3 regions of the Bradyrhizobium sp. JR3.5 genome follow, and region 3 is predicted to be linked to each of the others. Evidence: predicted binding sites of a transcription regulator. Region 3 holds the regulator's gene; each other region holds the start of a gene.
What was found. The regulator HrcA, encoded in region 3, represses chaperone genes, less so after heat shock. The targets are predictions, from matches to a motif close to GTTAGCACTCNCNNNNNGNGAGTGCTAAC.

Region 1 (7,722 bases), on a different contig from region 3:
TCATGGAATCGGGGCTGCTCGTCGAGAATGCCGGACGCTACCGCCTCGACAATCCGCTGCCGCCGCTGGCGATCCCGGCGACGCTGCAGGACTCGTTGATGGCCCGGCTCGACCGCCTGGCGCCGGTCAAGGAGGTGGCGCAGATCGGCGCAGCGATCGGCCGTGAGTTCTCATACGCGCTGCTGCGCAGCGTGGCCGGTCGCGATGATCTGACGCTTGCCGCGGCGCTCGCCCAGCTCGAGGAGGCGGAGTTGCTGTTGCGTCGGGGCACGCCGCCGGATTCAAGCTACAGTTTCAGGCACGCATTGGTCCAGGAAGCGGCTTACGAGAGCTTGCTCAAGAGCCGCCGGCAATTGCTCCACAAGCAGATCGGCGATGTGCTGCGCGCCAAGTTTGCCGAGATCGCCGAGATCGAGCCGGAAGTCGTTGCGTATCATTTCACCGAGGCGGGGCTCGGCCAGACTGCGCTGGCGTGGTGGCGCAAAGCCGGTCAGCAGGCGCTGAAGCGCTCGGCCTATTGCGAGGCGATCGCACATCTCGGCAAGGCGGTCGCCATCGCCGATGAACTGCCCGACGAGCGGGGTCGGATGATCGGCCGGCTCCATCTGCAAATCGCCTACGGCCGCGCGCTGCGGGGCAGTCTTGGGCACAGCGCCCCCGAGACGGTGGCCGCCTGGACGCGAGCCCGGCGCTTCGCCTCTGACATTGACGATCCAATCGAACTGGCGCCGATCCAGTCGGGCCTCTTCAACGCCTGCTTGACCCACGGTGAGCTCGCGCCGATGCGGGAGTTGGCGGAGGCGATCATGGGCGCGGCGGAACGGCATCCGGAATCGCCGGTGGCGACGATCGTCGCGGGCTGGACCAGCGGAGTGACCTGCTGGTTTGCGGGCGACTATCTGAGCGCGGCCATCCATCTCGAGAAGGCGTTCGCTGCCTATGCGACCGAGCCGGATCCGGCAACGTTCAAGGCGTCGACGCTCGATCTGCCGTTCGTCATCATGAGATTTCTGGCGCTCGTGCTCTGGCCGCGTGGCGAGATCGATCGAGCCCGGCAGCTCGCGGGCGCAGCGGTGAGCGTCTCCGGAGAACAGCGCGCGCTCGCGCGCGCCAATGCGCTGTGGTTCACAAGGCCGTTTTCGACGGGCTGTGCGGCAGCCGGTTGCGGCAGACCGAGACGATCCTTGCCCTCGGACTGGCGCAGGATCACACGATGCCGCTGTATGTCGCCGCCGGCACCTATCTCAATGGTTTGGCGAAGTGGCGTGCCGGCGACCTCGTGGCAGGTCTCGCGGAGATGCAGCGCGGCTGGACATTGCTTCACGAGAACGACTGCTACCTCTGTGATCCCTTCTGGGGACTGCATATCGCGGTGGCGAACGCGGAGGCAGGGCATGTCGAGGCGGGGCTCGACATCATCAACGAGCTGATCGACGCGACGGAGCAGTCCGGGCAGCACTGGCTGGATGCCGAGCTGTACCGTGTATTGGGCGAGCTGCGGTCGCGTCGCGACACCCCCGACATTTCCGGCGCCGAGGATGCCTTCCACCGCGCCCTCAAGATTGCGCGAAGGCAACGGACCAGGACGTTCGAGCTGCGCGGCGCGCTGGGACTTGCACGTCTTTACAGCCGCAGCGGCCGGGCAGAGGAGATATCTCAATTGTTGGCACCGTTGCTCGCCGGCTTCGATGCGGCGCTCGATCTTGCCGAAATCAAGGACGCGCAGGAACTGCTCATGCGAGCGTGGCCGGATCGCCACTCGCGCGCGTCCTGACGGGTGCCGCAGTGGAGCAGTCACATCACGTCCGCCCATCTTCCTGAGCCCGCGCAAGTGGTGAAAGAGCAGGTTCGGATGTCGCGCGCGGCGCTTGCGGTGCGAAACTGGAACTCTTGGGCTCGGCGAAGTTCTTGGGTTCCCGAAGTTCTACGGTGCGACGATGCGCATTTTGCTATTGCGTCCGACGGCGCATTTGCATCTAACTTTAAGGACGCTGCCGCGGAGAATTCCACCTTGCGGTCAATCGTTTGGAATTTGTTTTTGATCCTGTGTTCGAGTGAGTAAGCTGTGCGACCATTGATGACGTTCCCGCAGGTGAGCATTTCCGGCGGAACTCGTAATCGCCTTCTCGCGACATTGTCGCCGGCGGATCTGGACCTCCTGAAACCGGAACTTGAGACTGTCGCGCTCGAACAGGATGCGGTCCTGGCGCGCGCCGGTGACGAGATCGACTACGTCTTCTTTCCTCACAGCGGCGCGATCCTGCTGATGATCGACATGGCGGATGGGCAGACGGTCGCGACCGGTGTGGTCGGATGCGAAGGGGCCGTGGGCAGTCTTTCGGTCCTTGGAGCCTCGCCGTCGGGCATTACCGCCGTCGTTCGTGCGGCTGGTACCGCCTCCCGGATCCCGGCGCCGCGCTTTCATGCCGCTTTCGGCCGCAGTCCCGGGATTCGGCAGGCGATCCAGAAGCACGTCAGATCGATGCTGATCCAGTTTCAGCTCGGCTCCGCCTGCAATGCGCTCCACCCGGTCGAGGCGCGGATGGCGCGCTGGCTGCTTCAGCTTCGCGACCGCGTCGACAGCGACGTCCTCCCGCTGACCCAGCACGCGCTGTCGCAAATCCTCGGCGTACGACGAACAACGGTGACCTTGCTGATGGGCAATCTGCGCAAGCGCGGTGCGATCAGGTCGGATCAACGAGGCCGGATCGAGATTGACCAGGCGCGGCTCTTGGCGGCGGCGTGCGAATGCCATCGCGTCATGCGTATCGAGGCCGAGGAGATCTTCTCGGGCGACAAGGTTCGAACGCGCGGAATGGCGCCGGCTAACGATCCGCGCATCCCGGAAATCGAGGCGGACGACGCCGTGTGAGCGCGTTCCTGGTCGAATCAGCTTCCAGGCAGCCGATCAAGCTCCCGTGCAGGCGAGGATACCCCTTCGAGCTTCGCGATCTCGCGCAGCACCTTTGCGGTCTCGCGCAACTGATTGCGCTTCGGACCGGGCTTCAGCCGTCGTGCTTCATCGAGAAAGTCCTTGGCCTGCAGCAGCCAGGCAGACGTTTCCGTCGAGATCTGCACCTGCGCCATGGTGTCCCTCCATCGCGGTCGTCAATAGCGGTGACCATTGTCAGGCCGGTGAACCGCCGCCGCGGCGTCGCCGCACGCGGATGCTCGGCTCATCGACCCAGGCGTCCCGCGCAAACCAGGCGTGATCCGCGCGGCAAAACGGACAGGGCGTGCGCGCGAAGAACACGGTACTGCGTCGAAAGCTCTCGCGATCGGTTTTGATTCCGGTGGAAATCGCGTGTCCGGTTTGCGGACATCTGACCATTACCATGCCCATGAGCGCCTCCCTCCCATATCGCCTTTTGCTTTTTTGCCTTTTGCCTTGCAGAAATAGTCCGGCCGGTTGGATTGGCCCCAGATCGGTGCGCGGGGTAGTTGGGTGGCATCGCACACCTGCGGCGTTTGACGGAGCATCGGCAGTGGGGGCTGCACGCTCTCGTCACTGGGCTTCTTCCAACCGGCCAGGTCCCTCCTTGAACGAATCCTCGATGTGACTTCAACGCCGCTTCTTCAGGCGGCTTGGCAGAGAACCTCTTCGCTTTCCCCCACCGCACAGCCTCCCTCGCAAGTGAGAGCATTCTCCGCGACGCTTGCTCGCGTCACGGGAGCTGACGCTCCGTGCTCGATTCAGATTTTTGAGAGTGAAGTTCGATCTCGTCCCGAGCTTACTGTGCGAGACGAAGGCGACAGTGTCGGTTCGGTTTGCGACTCTCGCACGAAATTTTTTTGAGATTGTCAACTCAGACCAACGTATATTTACGGAGAGTGTTGTGCATAACGTGCATGCTGAGAGCCGCGTGAGGCCCCTGCATCAGCGTGAGGTTGTGCAAGGTATTTGCATTGGCCGCGCTGCGGTAAGTAGCCCGGCGAGCCTACCCCAAACAAAAACCCCGGCATCGCTGCCGGGGTTTTGCATTTCGTAAATTGCCCGAGAGGCTGGACTCAGAAGTCCATGCCGCCCATGCCGCCGCCCGGAGGCATCGCAGGGCCGCCGGCGTTCTTCTTCGGCAGCTCGGCAACCATCGCTTCCGTGGTGATCAGCAGCGCGGCAACCGAGGCAGCGTTCTGGATCGCGGTGCGGACGACCTTGGTCGGGTCGATGATGCCCTTCTTGACGAGGTCGGCATAGTCACCGGTCTGGGAGTCGAAGCCGTAATTGTAGGCCTTGTTCTCCAGGATCTTGCCGACGATGACCGAACCGTCTTCACCGGCGTTGATCGCGATCTGGCGAGCCGGAGCCGACAGCGCCTTGCGCACGATCTCGACGCCGGTCTTCTGGTCGTCGTTCTTGGTGCGCAGGCCCTTGAGCTGCTCGGAAGCACGGAGCAGGGCGACGCCGCCGCCCGGGACGATGCCTTCCTCGACAGCCGCGCGGGTCGCATGCATCGCGTCATCAACGCGATCCTTGCGCTCCTTCACCTCGACTTCGGTCGCGCCGCCGACGCGGATCACCGCGACGCCGCCTGCGAGCTTGGCGAGACGCTCTTGCAGCTTCTCACGGTCGTAGTCCGAGGTGGTCTCCTCGATCTGCGCCTTGATCTGGGCAACGCGGGCGTCGATGTCGGCCTTCTTGCCGGCGCCGTTGACGATCGTGGTGTTTTCCTTGTCGATCATCACCTTCTTGGCGCGACCGAGCATCTGCAGCGTGACGTTCTCGAGCTTGATGCCGAGGTCTTCCGAGATGGCCTGGCCGCCGGTCAGGATCGCGATGTCCTGCAGCATGGCCTTGCGGCGATCGCCGAAGCCCGGAGCCTTGACGGCCGCGACCTTCAGGCCGCCACGCAGGCGGTTGACGACGAGGGTGGCGAGGGCTTCGCCTTCGACGTCTTCAGCGACGATGACCAGCGGCTTGCCGGTCTGCACCACGGCCTCGAGCAGCGGCAGCAGCTCGTTCAGCGAGGAGAGCTTCTTCTCGTTGATGAGGATGTAGGCGTCGTCCATCTCAACGCGCATCTTGTCGGCGTTGGTGACGAAGTAGGGCGAGATGTAGCCGCGATCGAACTGCATGCCCTCGACGACGTCGAGCTCGGTCTCGAGCGACTTGGCTTCCTCGACCGTGATCACGCCCTCGTTACCGACCTTCTTCATGGCGTCGGCGAGGAACTTGCCGATCTCGGCATCGCCGTTGGCCGAAATGGTGCCAACCTGGGCGATCTCCTCGTTCGAGGTGACCTTCTTCGAGTTCTTCTGGAGGTCCGCAACGACGGCTTCGACCGCGAGGTCGATACCGCGCTTCAGGTCCATCGGGTTCATGCCGGCGGCAACCGACTTGGCGCCTTCGCGCACGATCGCCTGGGCGAGCACGGTGGCCGTGGTGGTGCCGTCGCCGGCCGCGTCAGCGGACTTGGAAGCGACTTCGCGCACCATCTGGGCGCCCATGTTCTCGAACTTGTCCTCGAGCTCGATCTCCTTGGCGACGGTGACGCCGTCCTTGGTGATGCGGGGAGCGCCGAACGACTTCTCGAGCACGACGTTGCGGCCCTTCGGGCCGAGAGTGACCTTCACCGCATTGGCGAGGATGTCGACGCCGCGCAGCATCTTGTCGCGCGCATCGACGGAGAATTTGACTTCTTTAGCTGCCATCTGAATTTTTCCTTGAGATTTACCTGGGAGGGAAAGAGGCGCTTAGGCCGCCTTCTTCTTGGAAGCGGGGACGTCGAGCACGCCCATGATGTCGCTTTCCTTCATGATCAGCAGGTCTTCGCTGTCGATCTTGACCTCGGTGCCCGACCACTTGCCGAACAGGACGCGGTCGCCGACCTTGATGTCGATGGGGATCAGCTTGCCAGCTTCGTCGCGGCCGCCCGGGCCGACGGCGATGACTTCGCCCTGCGAGGGCTTTTCCTTGGCGCTGTCCGGAATGATGATGCCGCCAGCAGTCTTCTCTTCGGCGTCGATACGCTTGACCACGACGCGGTCGTGAAGCGGACGGAATTTCATGCAGTCCTCCTAAACGTTTGCATATGCTGTAGATTTTTGGAGTGTTAGCAGTCCAGCCCAGCGAGTGCCAGACTAACTGAGCAGGAGATAGGCCAAGCCTTGGCGGCGGGCAAGTGGCTCTAGCAGAAAAATTGGCACTCGCGAATGACGGCTGCCAGGATCATTTCGAGATCATTTCGGCATCCTTAATGCCGCCCCGCAGGGGTCGCCGGGGCTATTAGCAGATGCGGTAAGCTGCTGCTAACGCAAGAAATTTCAACAACCTATTAAACATTTGGGCTTGAGATGGGTTAGTCGCGTGCGTCACATTTCTCTCATGTGAGCGCATCCATTGCCGGTGGTCCGGCGGGGGTCGGCCGCCATGTGAATGCGCTCCGTCACAGGAGGTTGGCATGGTCTCGCGAGTTGGTGGGGTTGTTTCCGACGATTTCCGGAAGCAGTTGCTGGGGTATGGACTGACGACGGCGCAAATCCTGTATCGGATGCCGGACCATCCCTCGTTGCTGCAAACTTATGTCTGGCAGAACTACGACCTGTTTCCGAAATTTCCGGCGCTGCGGGATTTCCTCGCCTTCTGGCAGGAGAAGCTCGAAGGCCCGCTGTTCTCGGTGACGGTGGCGCATTCCAAGCTGGTCAAGCCGGCCGAACTGCGCGCCGTCGACGGCGTGTTCCGGCTGCATTGATCCGCAAAGGGGGCAAGGCAAGGGGGCGAGGCGCGGCCTGCGCCTTTGCCCACCTCGCGCGGCGCGACTTGTGTTAGCCTTCGCCCGTCACAAAAAGACGGGAGGCGAACAATGGCCAAGAAGACGGCATCGAGATCCGCAGCCAAGACCGCGGTGAAGAAGAAATGGTCGGGGCTCGGCGCCGGCGCCAAGAAATCGTCGGCGAAATCGTCCGCGCGCAAGACCATTAAGTCCAAGGGCCGCGTCACCGCAGCCAAGAAGAGCGCGCCCAAGACAGCAACCAAGACAGCAACCAAGGCACGGCCGAAGCAGCGCGTCGCCATCAGCCATCACCGCGAAGAGGATTTCAAGGCCGACGGGCTGCGCGCCTACGCCAAGTACCGCGACCTCGGCATTGCCGCAGCATCCCATGGTCTCGCGCAGGCGCATGTCATCCGGCTGCAGGGACCGTGCAATCCGGACGAGGTCTCGAAGCTGCACTTCCACGACGTCGAGTTCCAGATGGTCTATGTGCTCAAGGGCTGGGTGAAGACCTACATGGAAGGCGAGGGCGAGACGCTGATGAAAGAGGGCAGCGCCTGGACCCAGCCGCCGCGCATCCGGCACATGATCCTGGACTACTCCGATGACGTCGAACTGCTGGAGGTGATCCTGCCGGCCGAGTTCAAGACGGTGGAGCTGAAGGCGTAAGCCTCGCTGCGTCATGGCCGGGCTTGACCCGGCCATCCATCCAGCTTCGCAAGTGTCTTCGCTGATCGATGGATGCCCGGGTCAAGCCCGGGCATGACGAGCCGGGTGAGATCTTGTAGCCCGGATGGAGCGCAGCGAAATCCGGGGCTCGTGCCCGCAGTCGGACGGCCCCGGATTGCGCTGCGCTTCATCCGGGCTACGGCGCTGTCATCATCCCCACGATCGCGCCCATCAGGCAGGGTCGTCAGCGTGCCCGAGACGATCGACTTCAGCCCGAGCGCGTTGATCTCGTCGCGCCGCCCGGGCGCCATGATGCCGAGGCCGCCGATCATGATGCCGAGGC
Region 2 (7,722 bases), 1.3 Mb from region 3:
GCCGGCCTGGACGTCGGCATTCGGGTTGGTGAGACGGCCGACCGCCTTCTTGGCGCGCAGCAGCGCGACGCCGCCACCGGGCACGATGCCTTCCTGCACTGCGGCGCGGGTCGCATTCAGCGCGTCCTCGACACGGTCCTTCTTCTCCTTGACCTCGACCTCGGTCGCACCGCCGACCTTGATCACCGCAACGCCGCCGGCGAGCTTGGCAAGGCGCTCCTGCAGCTTCTCACGGTCGTAGTCCGAGGTGGTCTCCTCGATCTGCGCCTTGATCTGGCCGACGCGGGCGTCGATGTCCTTCTTCTTGCCGGCGCCCTTGAACGATCGTGGTGTTCTCCTTGTCGATCACGATCTTGCCGGCGCGGCCGAGCATGTTGATCGTGACGTTCTCGAGCTTCATGCCGAGGTCGTCGGAGATCAGCTGACCGCCGGTCAGGATCGCGATGTCCTCCAGCATCGCCTTGCGGCGATCGCCGAAGCCCGGCGCCTTGACGGCGGCGACCTTGAGGCCGCCGCGCAGGCGGTTGACCACCAGCGTCGCCAGCGCCTCGCCCTCGACGTCCTCGGCGAGGATCAGGAGCGGACGGCCCGACTGCACCACGGCTTCCAGCACCGGCAGCATGGACTGCAGGCCGGTCAGCTTCTTCTCGTGCAGCAGGATGTAGGCATCCTCGAGCTCGGCGGTCATCTTCTCGGCGTTGGTGATGAAGTAGGGCGACAGATAGCCGCGGTCGAACTTCATGCCCTCGACGATGTCGACCTCGGTATCGAGCGACTTGTTTTCCTCGACGGTGATGACGCCCTCGTTGCCGACCTTCTGCATCGCCTGCGCGATCATCTTGCCGATCGCGGCATCGCCATTGGCCGAGATGGTGCCGACCTGGGCGACTTCCGAGGAGGAAGCGACCGGCTTGGCGCGCTTCTCGATGTCCTTGATGACGGCGGCGACCGCGGTGTCGATTCCGCGCTTCAGGTCCATCGGGTTCATGCCGGCGGCGACCGCCTTGGCGCCCTCGCGGACGATGGCCTGCGCCAGCACGGTCGCGGTGGTGGTGCCGTCACCGGCGGTGTCGTTGGTCTTGGAGGCGACCTCGCGCAGCATCTGCGCGCCCATGTTCTCGAACTTGTCCTCGAGCTCGATCTCCTTGGCGACGGTGACGCCGTCCTTGGTGATGCGGGGAGCGCCAAAGCTCTTCTCGATGACGACGTTGCGGCCCTTCGGGCCGAGCGTCACCTTCACGGCATTGGCGAGCACGTCGACACCGCGCAGCATGCGGTCGCGGGCGTCTCCGGCGAATTTTACGTCCTTGGCAGCCATTGATTTGAACTCCTGGAATGTCTGTGAATTGCTTGCCGCTCGCTTTGCGCGTCATTGCCGGGCAAAAGCACGAAGTGCGTCTTCGTGCTAGGTGACCCGGCAATCCATCGCCCTCGTGAGAGTCTTGGGAAGCGTGATGGATGCCCGGGTCAAGCCCGGGCATGACAGCGGAGCGAGCGTCGCGTTTCTCGAATTGGTCGTGGCCTTACGCCAGCACGCCCATGATGTCGGACTCCTTCATGATGAGGAGCTCCTGGTTGTCGAGCTTGACCTCGGTGCCCGACCACTTGCCGAACAGCACGCGGTCGCCGACCTTGAGGTCGATCGGGATCAGCTTGCCGGCCTCGTCGCGGCCACCCGGGCCGACGGCGACGATCTCGCCCTGCGACGGCTTCTCCTTGGCCGAGTCCGGAATGATGATGCCGCCCTTGGACTTCTCCTCGGCATCGATACGCTTGACCACGACGCGGTCATGCAGTGGGCGGAAGGTGGATTTAGCCATGACGTTCCCTCTTGGAGGCTCGGTTTCAGGTCCGGTTCATCGAGACCGGCGTTGAATGCCGGTCCGGTCGGCGCCAGGCAGGACGCCCGGCGCATTTAGCAATCGTGGTGCGAGAGTGCTAATTGTGCGCCGGGAAATATGGCTTGGCGCAGTTTCTGTCAAGCAAACGGGTTAAGGCCTTGGTGAGGCCAATATAGGATGGTGGACCGGAAACCAAATCGTAGCGATGACGTAATTTTGTCAGACGTCATTGCTCCGCCTTAAGTTTTACGCTTGGCTGCATGACGGGTGCGGCCGGGAGATAGTTCGGGGGATGCATATGATCAGGTCACTCAACGCGCGATTGGTCGCACGGTTCGCGGCTGTTTCGGCGCTGACGACACTTTTGGGGGCGTGCGGCAGCATGAGCCTGCCGTCGTTGTCGTCGAACCCCGAGCCGGGGCCGGTCGAACCGGGGGTGGCCCCGGAGATGCCGGCGAGCATCCGCCCCGACGAGATCGTCGGCCGCTGGGGCCTCGCCTCGTTCCAGAATCCCGCCGACCGCGCCCGCACCGAGGCCGCCGCACGCGGCCAGTGCAAGCAGCCTTACGTGATCGGCGCCGGCCAGAACGGCGGCGTCATCATGCATCTGGCCGACCAGGCCACCCCGCAGGAACTGCGGCTGAAGGGTTCCCCGAGCGGCAAGAATTATATCGGCCCGCCCGGACCTGTGCCCGGCGAGCAGGACCGCGAGATCATCTCGTTCGACGGCCGGGTGTTGATCACCCGCTTCGTCGACAAGGACGCCGCCACCCGCTACGGCAACATGGTCTACGTCCGCTGCGCGCCGCGGGCGTAACGCGGCTGGCACGTCATTCGAGGGCGATGCGAGGCATCAAACCTTAGGTGCGCAATTGCGCACCGAGGAATTGGCCTTGAAGCAGGTCAAGAACAAAAACCGCCGGCCCCGAGGGCCGGCGATTTCGTCTGTTCCTGAACGAACCCCAGCGCTCGAACCTTGCCGTGCGCCCCCGGGTCATGACTCGCAAAGAACTGCCTTATCGCCGGACTCCGACCCGATTGACGCCACCATTCAGGTTGCCGCCCGCGTGATGACGAACCGTAGCCCGCGCCACCGGTCGAGGCCTTAGCACGACGCCTGCCCTCGCCACGCAACCATGCGGATAGCCGACATACTGACAGTAGACGACCGCCTTGGCCGGTGCCGAATTGAGCGCGACACCTGCTGTACCCAACAAGAGGCTGGCCACGATCCCCGTAACCGTCACCGACTTGGTCGAAAGAATGTTCGTCCGATGCATGGTGATCCCTTTCATCGCAGGCGAACCGACAGATGATGGCGCCGGTTCAGGTACGGCTGAACATGAGTGGCAAGGGACAGGCGATGTTGACGTAGATCAACGCTGGGCGCGGGCCGCCACTATGCGAGATCGATCTGCTTCAAATGAAAGAGGGCGGCTCATTGATCCGCCCTCTTTCCGTGTCGTTGCGCGGATCTCACTGACAGACGTAAGTGTGGCCGTCGGCCATCTTCGTCATCGTGCCAGGTTCGCAGGTGATGCCATTGGCTGCCTTGTAGTCTGCCCATCCGGCATAACCGTAATACGGGCTGCCACCATAGTAGGCTCGTGCCGGATAGTAGGGCTGGCCAAAGTGGGGATCCGTCTGGGCGGCGTATGCATCGGTCCAGTTATTCGTGCCCCAGCCAGCATAGGCCGGCGCAGTGGCGGCTGCCGTGGCGACCGCGGCCGTGGCGGCGATCCCCGCGCCGACCCCGTACCCGTACGCGGCGCGCCGAGTGTGACGACGCGCAACGCCCGCGGCGCTCATGGGCGTCAGCGGTCGGCCCACGCGCGCTTGGGCGCTTTCGACCGAAGCCGAAATGCCACCCTGCTCGGACCAGGTGATGGAGAATAGTGTCGCACAAGCGAAAGTCGAGAGCGCAATTGCAGTATTTCTGACAATTCTTCGCGTCATGTTCTATCTCCAGTGTTGAGTACTTTCAGTGGCTCCCCCCAATCGGTGATCCCTTAACAAGGCGCAGGTATCAGCGCGGAAGCAACCCGCCGCGCATCGTCACAGTTTCAATGACGGCTGCGCCCGAGCGAAGCCGGCTTGCCCTCGCCGGATGCGCGTAACGAGTGGCCCGCAAACCTGTGCTGTGTGGAAGTACGAAGCCCCGCTCGGGGCGACCGGATTCACTCCGGAAGTCCGATGCAACGGGCACCCAACGTTGGCTCCCGGCGCACGCATGACAATTCCCTCACACACAGTATGCGCCTGCGATAGCGGACCTGCCAGCAAATTTGCAGATGTCACAATTGGCACAAACTGCATGCGGTCGAGACAGAGGTGTCACTTGACGTGCATGCAAGGAAAGCTGCCGCGCAAGGTCACTCACGAAGCGGCGACCGCGATAATCTCACAACTCTGTCGGGTGATCCCTCACGAGGCTGGACCATCGCCCAAACAAAAATGCCGGCCCGAAGGCCGGCGCTTTTCGTTTCGATCCGACAAATCTCAGTTGAACATCGCGTCGATGTCGTCCTGCGAGGCGTGGCCGGCGTCGCCGTCGAGCTTCGGGCCGTTGAGCAGGCGGGCATCGCCCTCGCGGGTGTCGACGATCGGCGGGGAGTGGGTCTTGATCGCGTCTACACCGCCCCAGATGTTCATCATCTCGTTGATGTGCTGTTCGATGAACTTCATCGTCTGCATCACCTTGCTGATGCGCTGGCCGGTGAGGTCCTGGAAGTTGCAGGCCTCGAAGATCGAGACCACGCGCTCCTGAATATCTTCGCTGAGCCGCTTCTGCTGGTCGGGCGTGACGTTGTTGGCGAGCGCGGTCGCGGCTTGGTCGATCGCTTCCACCGCTTCGAGGATCTGCTGGGTGGCCTGTTCGGTGCCGCCGACCACGGCGCCGAGTTCGCCATTGACCTTGGCCATCTCCTCGCCGTTGAAGCTCTTGCCGTGCAGCACGGCGATCTCGCGCTTGGTGCGGCTGATCGCGTCGTGGATTAGGTCGAGCTCGACCTTGAGCTTCTCGCACTGTTCGACCTGCGCGCGGTAGGTCTCGAGCAGCGCGTGCGTCTCGGCGACTTCGCGGGCGACGGCGGCATCGACGCTGTCGCCGGTGCGCTGCGCCGGTGCCGCGGCCATCTGGGCGCGGATCGAGCGAAGCTCCGCCATGATCTCACTATGCATCGGACCGAGTTCGGCGCCGCCGGCAATTTCCGGCTCCGGCATCACGACTTCGCCCATGGCCTGCTCGACACGAAAACGCTTACGCTTCACTGACATGATTTCATTCCCGCCCCTTCACTGCAGTCCGTTCTAGCGAGAGGTGATTTAACGTCAGGTTCACGCGGGAACAGTTTGCGCCGAGTGCGCGCAACCGCTGCGATACCGGCGATTAACCATGTCGCTGCGGCGTTCACGCAAAATAAACGCTGTCAGGCAAAACCGCGCGGCATTGTCGAGATGGTGAATCGAAACGGCCGATCCGTTTACCAAACCGATGCGGTTTTCATTGCTTATTGACCACGTGCAACGGCGCATGTGCGCTCCGTCCACGTCACACGTCACGACGAAACCAGTACAGAGTACGTCGATGTTCAGGAAAACCACGCTTGCGCTGCTCGCCGGCGCTTCTTCGCTTATCGCAATTCCCCAACATGCCATGGCGATCGACGCATCGGCTCAGCCCGAGCCCACCGTGATCTACGCCAACCAGGGCGCACCGCAGCCGCCGATGCGCACCGCCTACGCGCAGCCGCAGCGCTCCAACATGGGCGGCGGCTTCATCGAATTCCTGTTCGGCGATGCGCCGTCGTCGCAGGGGTATTCGCCGCAGCCGATGTATCAGCAGCAGCCTGGCTATTACGGCAACCGCCAGGGGCTGCCGCCGATGGATCCGCAGCAGCAGATGATCCGCCAGCAGGAAGAAGCCGCGGGCGATCCGGCGCAGCGTCCGTTCGATCCCAGATATGAGAAGCAGCTGGTCCGATTACAGCGGCAAGGAAGGCGTCGGCACCATCGTCGTCGATACGCCGAACAAGTTCCTCTATCTGGTGCAGGGCGACGGCCGCGCGCTGCGCTACGGCATCGGCGTTGGGCGGCCCGGCTTCACCTGGGCCGGCGTCAAGACGATCTCGGCGAAGAAGGAATGGCCGGCCTGGACGCCGCCGCCGGAAATGCTGGCGCGCCGTCCCGATCTGCCGCGGCACATGGAAGGCGGCCCGGAGAATCCGCTCGGCGCCCGTGCGATGTATCTCGGCTCCTCGCTCTATCGTATCCATGGCTCCAACGAGCCTTGGACGATCGGCACCAACGTCTCGTCCGGCTGCATCCGGATGCGCAACGAGGACGTGATCGACCTCTACGGCCGCGTCAATGTCGGCGCCAAGGTCGTCGTGATGTGAGGTGGTTTTGAAGCAGCTGCCCTAAAGATGGTGTCGTCCCGGCTTTCGCCGGGACGACGGAATCAAAACGGCCGCTCGATTGGAGCGGCCGTCGTCGTTTCAGCGATCGCGTTTACGCGTAATCGCTGTTGTCGTCGCCGCCGTTGTCGTCGAAGTCGTCGGCGTCTTGATCATCGTCGCTGTCCTGGTCGGCCTGCGCCTGGTCGAACGCGCCGGCGCGCGAGCCGGAATCACTGTCGCGACCGGACGAACTGACATCGTTGATCCCGGCGTCACGGGCAAGGTTGCTCGACGACTGGTCGCCGCCCCAGGGACGCGAACCACCGCCGAGGCCGCCGGCGTCGGCCAGTGATTGATGGCTGCCGCCACCCATCATGCCGCGAATGCTGGAGAGCAGCAGTCCGCCGCCGACCACGCCGGCCGCGGCCGCCGCCGCAGTGCCGAGGAACGAGCCGCCACCGCCGCCGGGCGCGCCGCCGCCGAAGGGCGGGGGCTGCTGGCCGCCGTAGGGCTGGCCGTATTGGGGCTGGCCGTATTGCTGCGGCGGCTGGCCATAGCCGCCCGCCTGCTGCATCGCCTGGCCCGAGTTCCAGACCGGGCGGCTGCCGCCAACATCCGGCGGGCGCACCGGCGGCACCGAGCCGTGCGGTTGCTGCTGGCCCTGTCCGAAGATCGCATCGCGCATCGAATCGAGGAAACCGCCGCCCTGCTGCTGTGCTCCCTGCTGCTGGCCGACCGCGGCCTCGAGCTCCTGGATCCGGTCATGGGCGCGCTTCAGCGCCTCGTCCTGAACCAGCGCGGTCTGCACCAGCGTGTAAACCGCATTCGGCGCGCTGCGCAGGCCCTGCATGATCGCGGACATGGCCTCGTTGTCGCGTGGGGCATTCTCCAGCTTGGCGAGCCGGTCGAAGAGATCGTCAATCAGTTGGCGTTCTTGCGGTGTCATGGCGTTCTCCATCGCGTCGATCGAATCGGCGCGCGGCTCATGTAGGACGGGCTTTGTGGCGCAAGGAGTGGGGGCCAGAATTAAATTTCTGTATGCGACAATACGACCGGCGGTTTTCGTGAACCTGAAGCGTTTTCGAGCGAAGCCTGCCCCGCACTTGATGCGGGGTGGATCCCGGTTCGCGTGAAGAAAACGCGTCAAAACAAGGGTCTCAGGTCAGTGTAACTTTATTCAGGGCCAGCAAAGCGGGGAAATCCTCGCCCGCGAGATAGGCATGCTCGGTTTCGCGCTGCGTGGTCAGCGGGTCGAGGGTCTTCAGGGTTTCATCGACGAAACCGGGATGGCACATCACGAGCCCGTCTTCCGGCAGGCCGTCGAGGAAGCCCTGCATCAGGCCTGCGAATTCGCTGCCGCGCGTAAAGTCGTAGGCGCCGGCGAAGGCCGGGTTGAAGTGCAGGCCCGATCGCTGGGCCTTGATCCGGAATTGCGTGCTGAGCACGTTCAGCACCAAAGCCTTCGGCGCCGCGAGCTGGCGCGC
Region 3 (7,722 bases):
CAGCACCACTTCGCCGATCTCGCCGGCGGTCAGGCCGGCATCCTTCAGCGCCTTGCGGCACGGCTCGATGGTCTTCTCGACGAGGTCGGCCACCAACGCCTCGAACTTGGCGCGGGTCAGCTTCATCGTCAGATGCTTCGGACCGGTCTGGTCGGCCGTGATGAACGGCAGGTTGATTTCGGTCTGCGTGGTCGACGACAGCTCGATCTTGGCCTTCTCAGCGGCTTCCTTCAGGCGCTGCAAAGCGAGCTTGTCGTTGCGCAGGTTGATGCCCTGCTCCTTCTGGAACTCGTCGGCGAGATAGCCGACCAGGCGCATGTCGAAGTCTTCACCACCGAGGAAGGTGTCGCCGTTGGTCGACTTCACTTCGAACACGCCGTCGCCGATCTCGAGGATCGAGACGTCGAAGGTGCCGCCGCCGAGGTCGTACACGGCGATCGTGCCGGCCTTCGTCTTGTCGAGACCGTAAGCGAGCGCGGCAGCCGTCGGCTCGTTGATGATGCGCAGCACTTCGAGGCCGGCGATCTTGCCGGCATCCTTGGTGGCCTGACGCTGCGCGTCGTTGAAATAGGCAGGAACCGTGATGACGGCCTGATCGACCTTCTGGCCGAGATGCGCCTCAGCGGTCTCCTTCATCTTCTGCAGAATGAAGGCCGAGACCTGCGAGGGCGAATAGGTCTTGCCGTCGGCTTCGACCCATGCATCGCCGTTCGATGCTTTGACGATCTTGTAGGGAACGAGCTTCTTGTCCTTCTCGACCATCGGGTCGTCATAGCGGCGGCCGATGAGGCGCTTCACCGCAAAGAACGTACGCTCGGGATTGGTCACCGCCTGGCGTTTCGCCGGCTGTCCGACAAGGCGCTCGCCATCGTCGGTGAAAGCAACGATCGACGGCGTCGTTCGCATGCCCTCGGCATTCTCGATCACCTTGGCGTTCTTGCCATCCATCACGGCGACGCACGAATTCGTGGTGCCGAGGTCGATCCCAATGACCTTACCCATGGTTTTGATATCCTCTTTGCTACGGCAGGTTGGTTGGGCCCTGACGGCGCTCCGTACCGAACCCCCAGACGTTCACATACTCGCGATATTGCGACGGTGAGCCTGATATAGGAGAGAGGGTCCTGCCCGCAAGGACTGGACGCAACGTTGAGGCCTGAAAAGACTGACGTTTGAAAGATTGTGTCAGCCCGGCCGCGGCACCGGTTCAAGCCGCAGACCAAGTTAACAAATCGGCAAGAATGCCGCCCGCTGTCGACCGCGACGTCAGCGGCGCGCCGTCAGCGCTGTTGAGTGAACGCTCACAAACGTCGTATGCGAGAGCGGCGCACGGGTCGAGGGCGCGCTGTTTGGCCGCTGGCGGCCGCAGGCGGTCGTTCCTGGAAACCTCGGGAAACTGAAAAGTGCCTGCCAATCAAGGCGAAAAGCCCATGGAATCGAACCGGCTGGCCTGGAGCGGAGATTTGGCGGCCTGTTGCAGGGCCATCAAAACCGCTAAAAGCGGTCCGACTGAAGAGGCCATCCAGCCCTGCACCGGCCCCGTTGCGCGGCCACCAAGCAAAACCGGTAGATCCCCCATGACGCCTTTTCGAGTTCTCGTTGCGGTTGCCTTGCTGATTGCTGCCACCTGTCATGGCTTTGCCGCCGACGTGGTATTTCCGCCGGGCGCGCATGTCGGGATGAAGCCGCTGGTAGGCCTCGTCCGCGCCAAATCCTTCATCGGCTTCGAGACCGAGGACCAGGGCGTCAAGGTCCTGATCGCCGACCTGCCCGCGGACGCCTACAACGAGGTCGTGACTGCCTTCAAGGCCAACCCGGCCGGTACCGGAAACATCAAGCCCGAGAGCCTCGAGACGCCGGCCGGCCTCGCCTACTACACCGTGGAGAGCGCCCGCGACGGCGCCAGCAATGTGCGGCGCTATTCTATGATCCTGCCGGGGCCGACCTTCTCCGGCTATGTCGCGGTGCAGGTGCCGGAGAACGCGAGCAAGATCTACACCGACGACGCCGTCCGGCAGATGTTCGCCTCCGCCGAAATCCGCAAGGAGGTGCCGGTCGACGAACAGCTCGCCATGATGCCATTCAAGGTCACCGAGCTCAGCGGTTTCAAGAACATCCGCATGCTCGCGCCGGGTGCGGCGCTGCTGATGGCCGACGGCGACGACAAGGCCCTTGAGGCCAAGCCCTTCATGCTGCTCGGCGTCATTGCTTCGGCGCCGCCGGCCACGCCCGATGATCGCGGCCGCTTTGCCCAGCAGATCGCCACCACGATCCCCGGCGTGCGCGATGGGCGGATCACCATGTCCGAACCGATCCGGATCGACGGCCAGCCCGGCTTCGAGACACGGATCGACGCCGTCAGCGGCAAGGACAACACCCCGGTGACCATCGTGCAGTGGCTGCGATTCGGCGCGCAGACATCGCTGCGGGTCATCGGCAGCTCGCCGCGCACCGATTGGGAGACCGCCTTCCCGCGCTTCCGCACGGTCCGCGACGGCATCCAGCCGCGCGGCTGATCGGCCCCACGTAAGGCGGGTTGGAAAAATCCCACTTTCGCCGTTCGCCGAACGGAACTAGCCTCCTCGCGCGGTATCAAAGCGAGGAGGGGCGCGATGTTGGATCGACGACAGATAGTTGCAGGCCTCGGCACGTTGGCGCTTGCGACCCTGGTTCCCAGGAATCTCTGGGCGGCTGCGATCAAGCCCGACGATGGCTCCGCGCTGCTCGTGATCGACGTCCAGAACTGCTTCCTGCCCGGCGGCAGCCTCGCGGTGAAGGACGGCGAGCAGGTCGTGCCTGTCATCAACAAGATCGCCAAGAGCTTTGCCAATGTGGTGATGACGCAGGACTGGCACACGCCGGGACACGTCTCGTTTGCCTCGGTCCATGCCGGCAAGAAGCCGTTCGAGACCATCGACCTCGCCTACGGCAAGCAGGTGTTGTGGCCGGACCACTGCGTGCAGGGCACCGACGGCGCCTCGCTGTCGAAGGAGCTCGCGATCCCGCAGGCCGAGCTGATCATCCGCAAGGGTTTTCACAAGGACGTCGACAGCTACTCCGCCTTCACCGAAGCCGACGGCAAGACCACCACCGGGCTTGCCGCCTATCTGAAGGCGCGCAATGTCGAGCGGGTTTTCGTGGCCGGGCTCGCCACCGATTTCTGCGTGGCGTGGACCGCGCTCGATGCGCGCAAGGCCGGCTTCGAGACCTATGTCGTGGAGGATGCCTGCCGCGGCATCGACACCCAGGGATCGCTGGCCAAGGCCTGGACCGACATGGACAAGGCCGGCGTCAAGCGGATCCAGTCATCCGATATCGGGTAAGTCGCCGCCTCGCGCGAGATTCGCATGGCCGAGTTGCGCCGCCCGTCGCGTTTGAATTCGTGCAGCGCGCACCGTCGCTGCGAACGGCGGGGGCTGATTGCCGCGATGACCGGCCATCGCAAGACCACGGCTGGCCGGCTCGCGCAGCCGCAGACTCCGGAGCTTCGGCACCTATTGGCCGAAGGCTCATGAGAAGCCGCTGCCGTGACACGACAGCAGCAAGCTCACAGCTTCAGGCCCGGCGTCGAAGCAATCAGACCGTGATGTCGGCGCTCGGAGCGGCCTTGGCGCCGCCCTTGGAGACGCCGACCAGCGCCGGACGCAGGATGCGGTCGCCGATCATGTAGCCGGCCTGCACGACCTGCACCACCGTGCCCGACGGCACCGACGGATCGGGTACCTCGAACATCGCCTGCTGGAAGTTCGGATCGAACTTCTCGCCGATCGGATCGAACTTCTTGACGCCGTTCTTCTCCAGCGCGTTGAGCAGCGAACGCTCGGTCAGCTCGACGCCTTCGATCAGCGCCTTCAGGCCGGGATCGGCGGCTTCCTTGGTCTCGGCCGGCACCGCGTCGAGCGCGCGCTGCAGATTGTCGGCGATATCGAGCACGTCGCGGGCGAAGCCGGTGATGCCGTAGGTCTTGGCGTCGGCAACCTCGCGGCGGGTGCGCTGACGGAGGTTCTCCATCTCGGCCAGCGTGCGCAGCGTGCGGTCCTTCGCCTCGGCGAGTTCCTTGGCCAGCGCCTCGGCCGATCCCACCTCGGGATCGTCGGGCATGATGTAGGGCTTCGAAACCACGGGCTCACCCGTCGGCGCCGAATTCTCGGTGTTGTCATTGGCCCGGTTCGGATCGGTCATGGCTTGCCTTCTCGAAAACTCGCGTCGGTTCAAATCTTGGGGATTGCTGCCCGGGATATCGTGCTTTGGGCGGCGAAAATCAAGCGTAACATACCCCCTTCGGGCACCGGGCTCTCCGGCCAGGGTGAACGAAAGCCGTCAAATGCAAGCCAAATCCGCCCCGATCAGCCACCCAGCATCTTGCTGACGATGCGCGCAGCATAGTCGACCGTCGGGATTACGCGTGCATAGTTCAGCCGGGTCGGCCCGATCACACCGAGCACGCCGACGATCCGGCCCTGGGCGTCGCCGTAGGGCGCGATGATGGTGGAGGAACCCGACAGCGAGAACAGCTTGTTCTCCGAGCCGATGAAGATCCGCACGCCCTCGCCGCGCTCGGCACGGCCGAGCAGATCGATCACGCCGCGCTTGGTCTCGAGATCGTCGAACAGCGACTTGATGCGCTCGAGATCGTCGAGTGCATGCAGATCCTCGAGCAGATTGGCGTGACCGCGCACGATCAGCTGGCGGTCCTCGTTCGCGCCGCCGGACCAGCTCGCGATGCCAGCCGCGACGACCTTTTGCGTGAGCTGATCAAGCTCGGCGCGGTTTTGCGTCAATGCCGTCTCGAGCTCGAGCCGCGCTTCGGCCAGCGTCCGGCCGCGGATCCGCGCATTGAGGAAATTGGTCGCTTCGGTCAGGGCCGAGGACGGCACGCCCGGCGGCAGCGCCAGCACCCGGTTTTCGACCTGGCCGTCTTCGCCGACCAGCACGACCAGCGCCTTCTCCGGCTCCAGCCGCACGAATTCAATGTGCTTCAGCCGCGCATTCGACTTCTGCGTCAGCACCACAGCCGCGGCACGGGTCAGCCCCGATAGCCGCGTCAGCGCTTCGCCCAGCGCCGCCTCGACCGATTGCGCACGGCCGACCGCGGCCAGCTGGGTCTGGATCGATTGCCGCTCGGCCTCGGTGAGGTCGCCGACCTGCATCAGGGCGTCGACGAAGAAACGCAGGCCGAGTTCGGTCGGCAGCCGACCCGCGGAGGTGTGCGGCGCATAGATCAGGCCGAGCTGCTCGAGGTCCGACATCACATTGCGGACCGAGGCCGGCGACAGCGGTAATGCGATCAGCCGCGAGATATTGCGCGAGCCGACCGGCTCGCCGGTCGCGAGATAGCTTTCGACGATTTGACGAAAAATGTCGCGCGAACGCTCATTGAGCTGGGCGAGCCCGGCATGCGGTGCGATCAGGCCTATCGGATCGTGGTGCGTCACACTCCAGTCCTTCACAATTGCTGCCTAATCTGTCGCTCCCGGAGCCCGGTGACAAGCATGCATTCGCCTCCCGGGCACCGAACCATACCGGGGCCGAAAACCCTTGCCGCTGCCCGTTCCCCCTCCTACAAGCACGCCCAACCCACTTTCTCGGAATTCTGGAGGATTTCCAATGCGGCCAAGCCGCCGTGCGCCCGATGAACTGCGTCCCGTGTCGCTGGAACGCGGCGTCGTCAAATATGCCGAGGGTTCCTGCATGGTGAAGTTCGGCGACACCACATGTGCTGGTGACCGCCACGCTGGAAGAGCGGTTGCCGCCGTGGCTGAAGGGCCAGGGCCGCGGCTGGGTTACCGCCGAATACGGCATGCTGCCGCGCGCCACCCTGGAACGCACCCGCCGCGAGGCCTCCGCCGGCAAGCAGGGCGGTCGCACGGTCGAGATCCAGCGGCTGATCGGCCGCTCGCTGCGCGCGGCCGTCGACCTCGAGGCGCTCGGCGAGCGCCAGATCACGGTCGATTGCGACGTTATCCAGGCCGATGGCGGCACCCGCACCGCCTCGATCACCGGTGCCTGGGTGGCGCTGGCCGACTGCATCAACTGGATGAAGACCCGCAACATGCTGAAGAGCAACGTGTTGCGCGACAACGTGGCGGCGATCTCCTGCGGCATCTACCAGGGCACGCCGGTGCTCGATCTCGACTATGCCGAGGACTCCGAGGCGGACACCGACGCCAATTTCGTCATGACCGGCGACGGCCGCATCATCGAGGTGCAGGGCACCGCCGAGAAGACACCGTTCTCGGAAGGTGAATTCCTGGCGCTGATGGCACTGGCGCGCAAAGGTGTCGCGCGTCTGGTCGACTTGCAAAAGATCGCGGTGGCGTAGTCAGATTGGCCATGCATCGCCGAATCACCGGAAGGCTCGTCATCGCCACCCATAATCCCGGCAAGCTTGCCGAGATGCGGGAACTGCTGGCGCCGCACGGCGTGGAGGCGGTGTCAGCCGGCGAGCTCGGGCTCGCCGAGCCGGAGGAGACCGGCGACAGCTTTCGCACCAACGCGGCAATCAAGGCCATCGCGGCCGCGAAGGCCTCCCGACTGCCGGCCTTCGCCGACGATTCCGGCCTCGTGGTCGACGCGCTCGACGGCGCGCCTGGGATCTACTCGGCGCGCTGGGCCGGCGAGGGCAAGGACTTCATGGCGGCGATGACGCGGATCGAGCGCTTGCTGCAGGAGCGCGGCGCCATTGCGCCGGACCAGCGCAGGGCGCACTTCGTCTCCGCGCTGTGCGTGGCCTGGCCCGACGATCACCTCGAAGAGGTCGAGGCCCGCGCCGATGGAACCCTGGTCTGGCCGCCGCGCGGCACCGCCGGATTCGGCTATGATCCGGCTTTCCTGCCCGACGGTTACACGCGGACCTTTGGCGAGATGAGCAGCATCGAGAAGCACGGCCTGCCGCCGCTCGGGCTCGGCCTGTCGCATCGCGCCCGCGCCTTCGTGAAGCTCGCGGAGATCTGCCTTGAGCCACGCTGAACGAGAAGCTTTCGGCGTCTACGTGCACTGGCCGTTCTGCCTGTCGAAATGCCCGTATTGCGATTTCAACAGCCACGTCCGGCACGCACCGGTCGACGAGGCGCGCTTCGTGCGCGCGTTCGCCCGCGAGATCGAGACCACGGCCGCGCGGGTGCCGGGACGCGAGGTCACCTCGATCTTCCTCGGCGGCGGCACGCCCTCGCTGATGCAGCCGCAGACCGTCGGCGCCGTGCTCGATGCGATCGGCAAGCACTGGCAGGTCTCGCGCGACGTCGAGGTGACGCTCGAGGCCAATCCGACCAGCGTCGAGGCGACGCGCTTTCGCGGCTATCGCGCGGCCGGCGTCAACCGCGTCTCGCTCGGCGTGCAGGCACTGGACGATGCCTCGCTGAAGGCATTGGGCCGCCTGCATACCGCGCGCGAGGCGCTCGACGCGGTCGCTATCGCGCGAAGCGCATTCGACCGTTACTCGTTCGATCTGATTTATGCGCGGCCCGACCAGACGCCGCAGATGTGGGCCGATGAATTGAAGCAGGCGATCTCTGAAGCGGCCGAGCATCTGTCGCTCTATCAGCTCACGATCGAGGAAGGCACGCCGTTCTTCGGGCTGCATGCCGCCGGCAAATTGCAGACCCCGGACGAAGCGACCGCGCGCGCGCTCTACGACGTGACGCAGGAGGTCTGCGCCCGCGAGGGATTGCCGGCCTACGAGATCTCCAACCACGCCCGCACCGGCGCCGAGTGCAAGCACAA

Region 1: the regulator HrcA is predicted to act here: its motif matches at 6,050-6,078, upstream of ACVWW1_RS04775 (co-chaperone GroES).
Region 2: the regulator HrcA is predicted to act here: its motif matches at 1,915-1,943, upstream of ACVWW1_RS24075 (co-chaperone GroES).

The regions. Positions count from the first base shown of each region.
Region 1 is NZ_JBSRYV010000001.1:961,759-969,480, forward strand. Features, by position in the region: gene ACVWW1_RS04745 (adenylate/guanylate cyclase domain-containing protein) at 1-1,430, shown strand, start outside; gene ACVWW1_RS04750 (hypothetical protein) at 1,373-1,774, shown strand; gene ACVWW1_RS04755 (Crp/Fnr family transcriptional regulator) at 2,078-2,872, shown strand; gene ACVWW1_RS04760 (hypothetical protein) at 2,890-3,087, opposite strand; gene ACVWW1_RS04765 (hypothetical protein) at 3,128-3,343, opposite strand; gene groL (chaperonin GroEL) at 4,009-5,649, opposite strand; gene ACVWW1_RS04775 (co-chaperone GroES) at 5,692-6,006, opposite strand; gene ACVWW1_RS04780 (usg protein) at 6,399-6,689, shown strand; gene ACVWW1_RS04785 (cupin domain-containing protein) at 6,801-7,379, shown strand; partial or broken gene ACVWW1_RS04790 (NupC/NupG family nucleoside CNT transporter) at 7,576-7,722, opposite strand, start outside.
Region 2 is NZ_JBSRYV010000002.1:1,520,058-1,527,779, reverse strand. Features, by position in the region: partial or broken gene groL (chaperonin GroEL) at 1-1,318, opposite strand, end outside; gene ACVWW1_RS24075 (co-chaperone GroES) at 1,524-1,820, opposite strand; gene ACVWW1_RS24070 (hypothetical protein) at 2,140-2,658, shown strand; gene ACVWW1_RS24065 (hypothetical protein) at 2,858-3,121, opposite strand; gene ACVWW1_RS24060 (hypothetical protein) at 3,318-3,797, opposite strand; gene ACVWW1_RS24055 (protein phosphatase CheZ) at 4,341-5,117, opposite strand; gene ACVWW1_RS24050 (hypothetical protein) at 5,178-5,444, opposite strand; partial or broken gene ACVWW1_RS24045 (L,D-transpeptidase family protein) at 5,428-6,238, shown strand; gene ACVWW1_RS24040 (DUF2076 domain-containing protein) at 6,351-7,184, opposite strand; partial or broken gene ACVWW1_RS24035 (ChbG/HpnK family deacetylase) at 7,396-7,722, opposite strand, start outside.
Region 3 is NZ_JBSRYV010000002.1:2,802,723-2,810,444, forward strand. Features, by position in the region: gene dnaK (molecular chaperone DnaK) at 1-1,002, opposite strand, end outside; gene ACVWW1_RS30320 (hypothetical protein) at 1,578-2,516, shown strand; gene pncA (bifunctional nicotinamidase/pyrazinamidase) at 2,613-3,323, shown strand; gene ACVWW1_RS30330 (hypothetical protein) at 3,348-3,515, shown strand; gene grpE (nucleotide exchange factor GrpE) at 3,577-4,182, opposite strand; gene hrcA (heat-inducible transcriptional repressor HrcA) at 4,347-5,435, opposite strand; partial or broken gene rph (ribonuclease PH) at 5,608-6,322, shown strand; gene rdgB (RdgB/HAM1 family non-canonical purine NTP pyrophosphatase) at 6,334-6,969, shown strand; gene hemW (radical SAM family heme chaperone HemW) at 6,956-7,722, shown strand, end outside.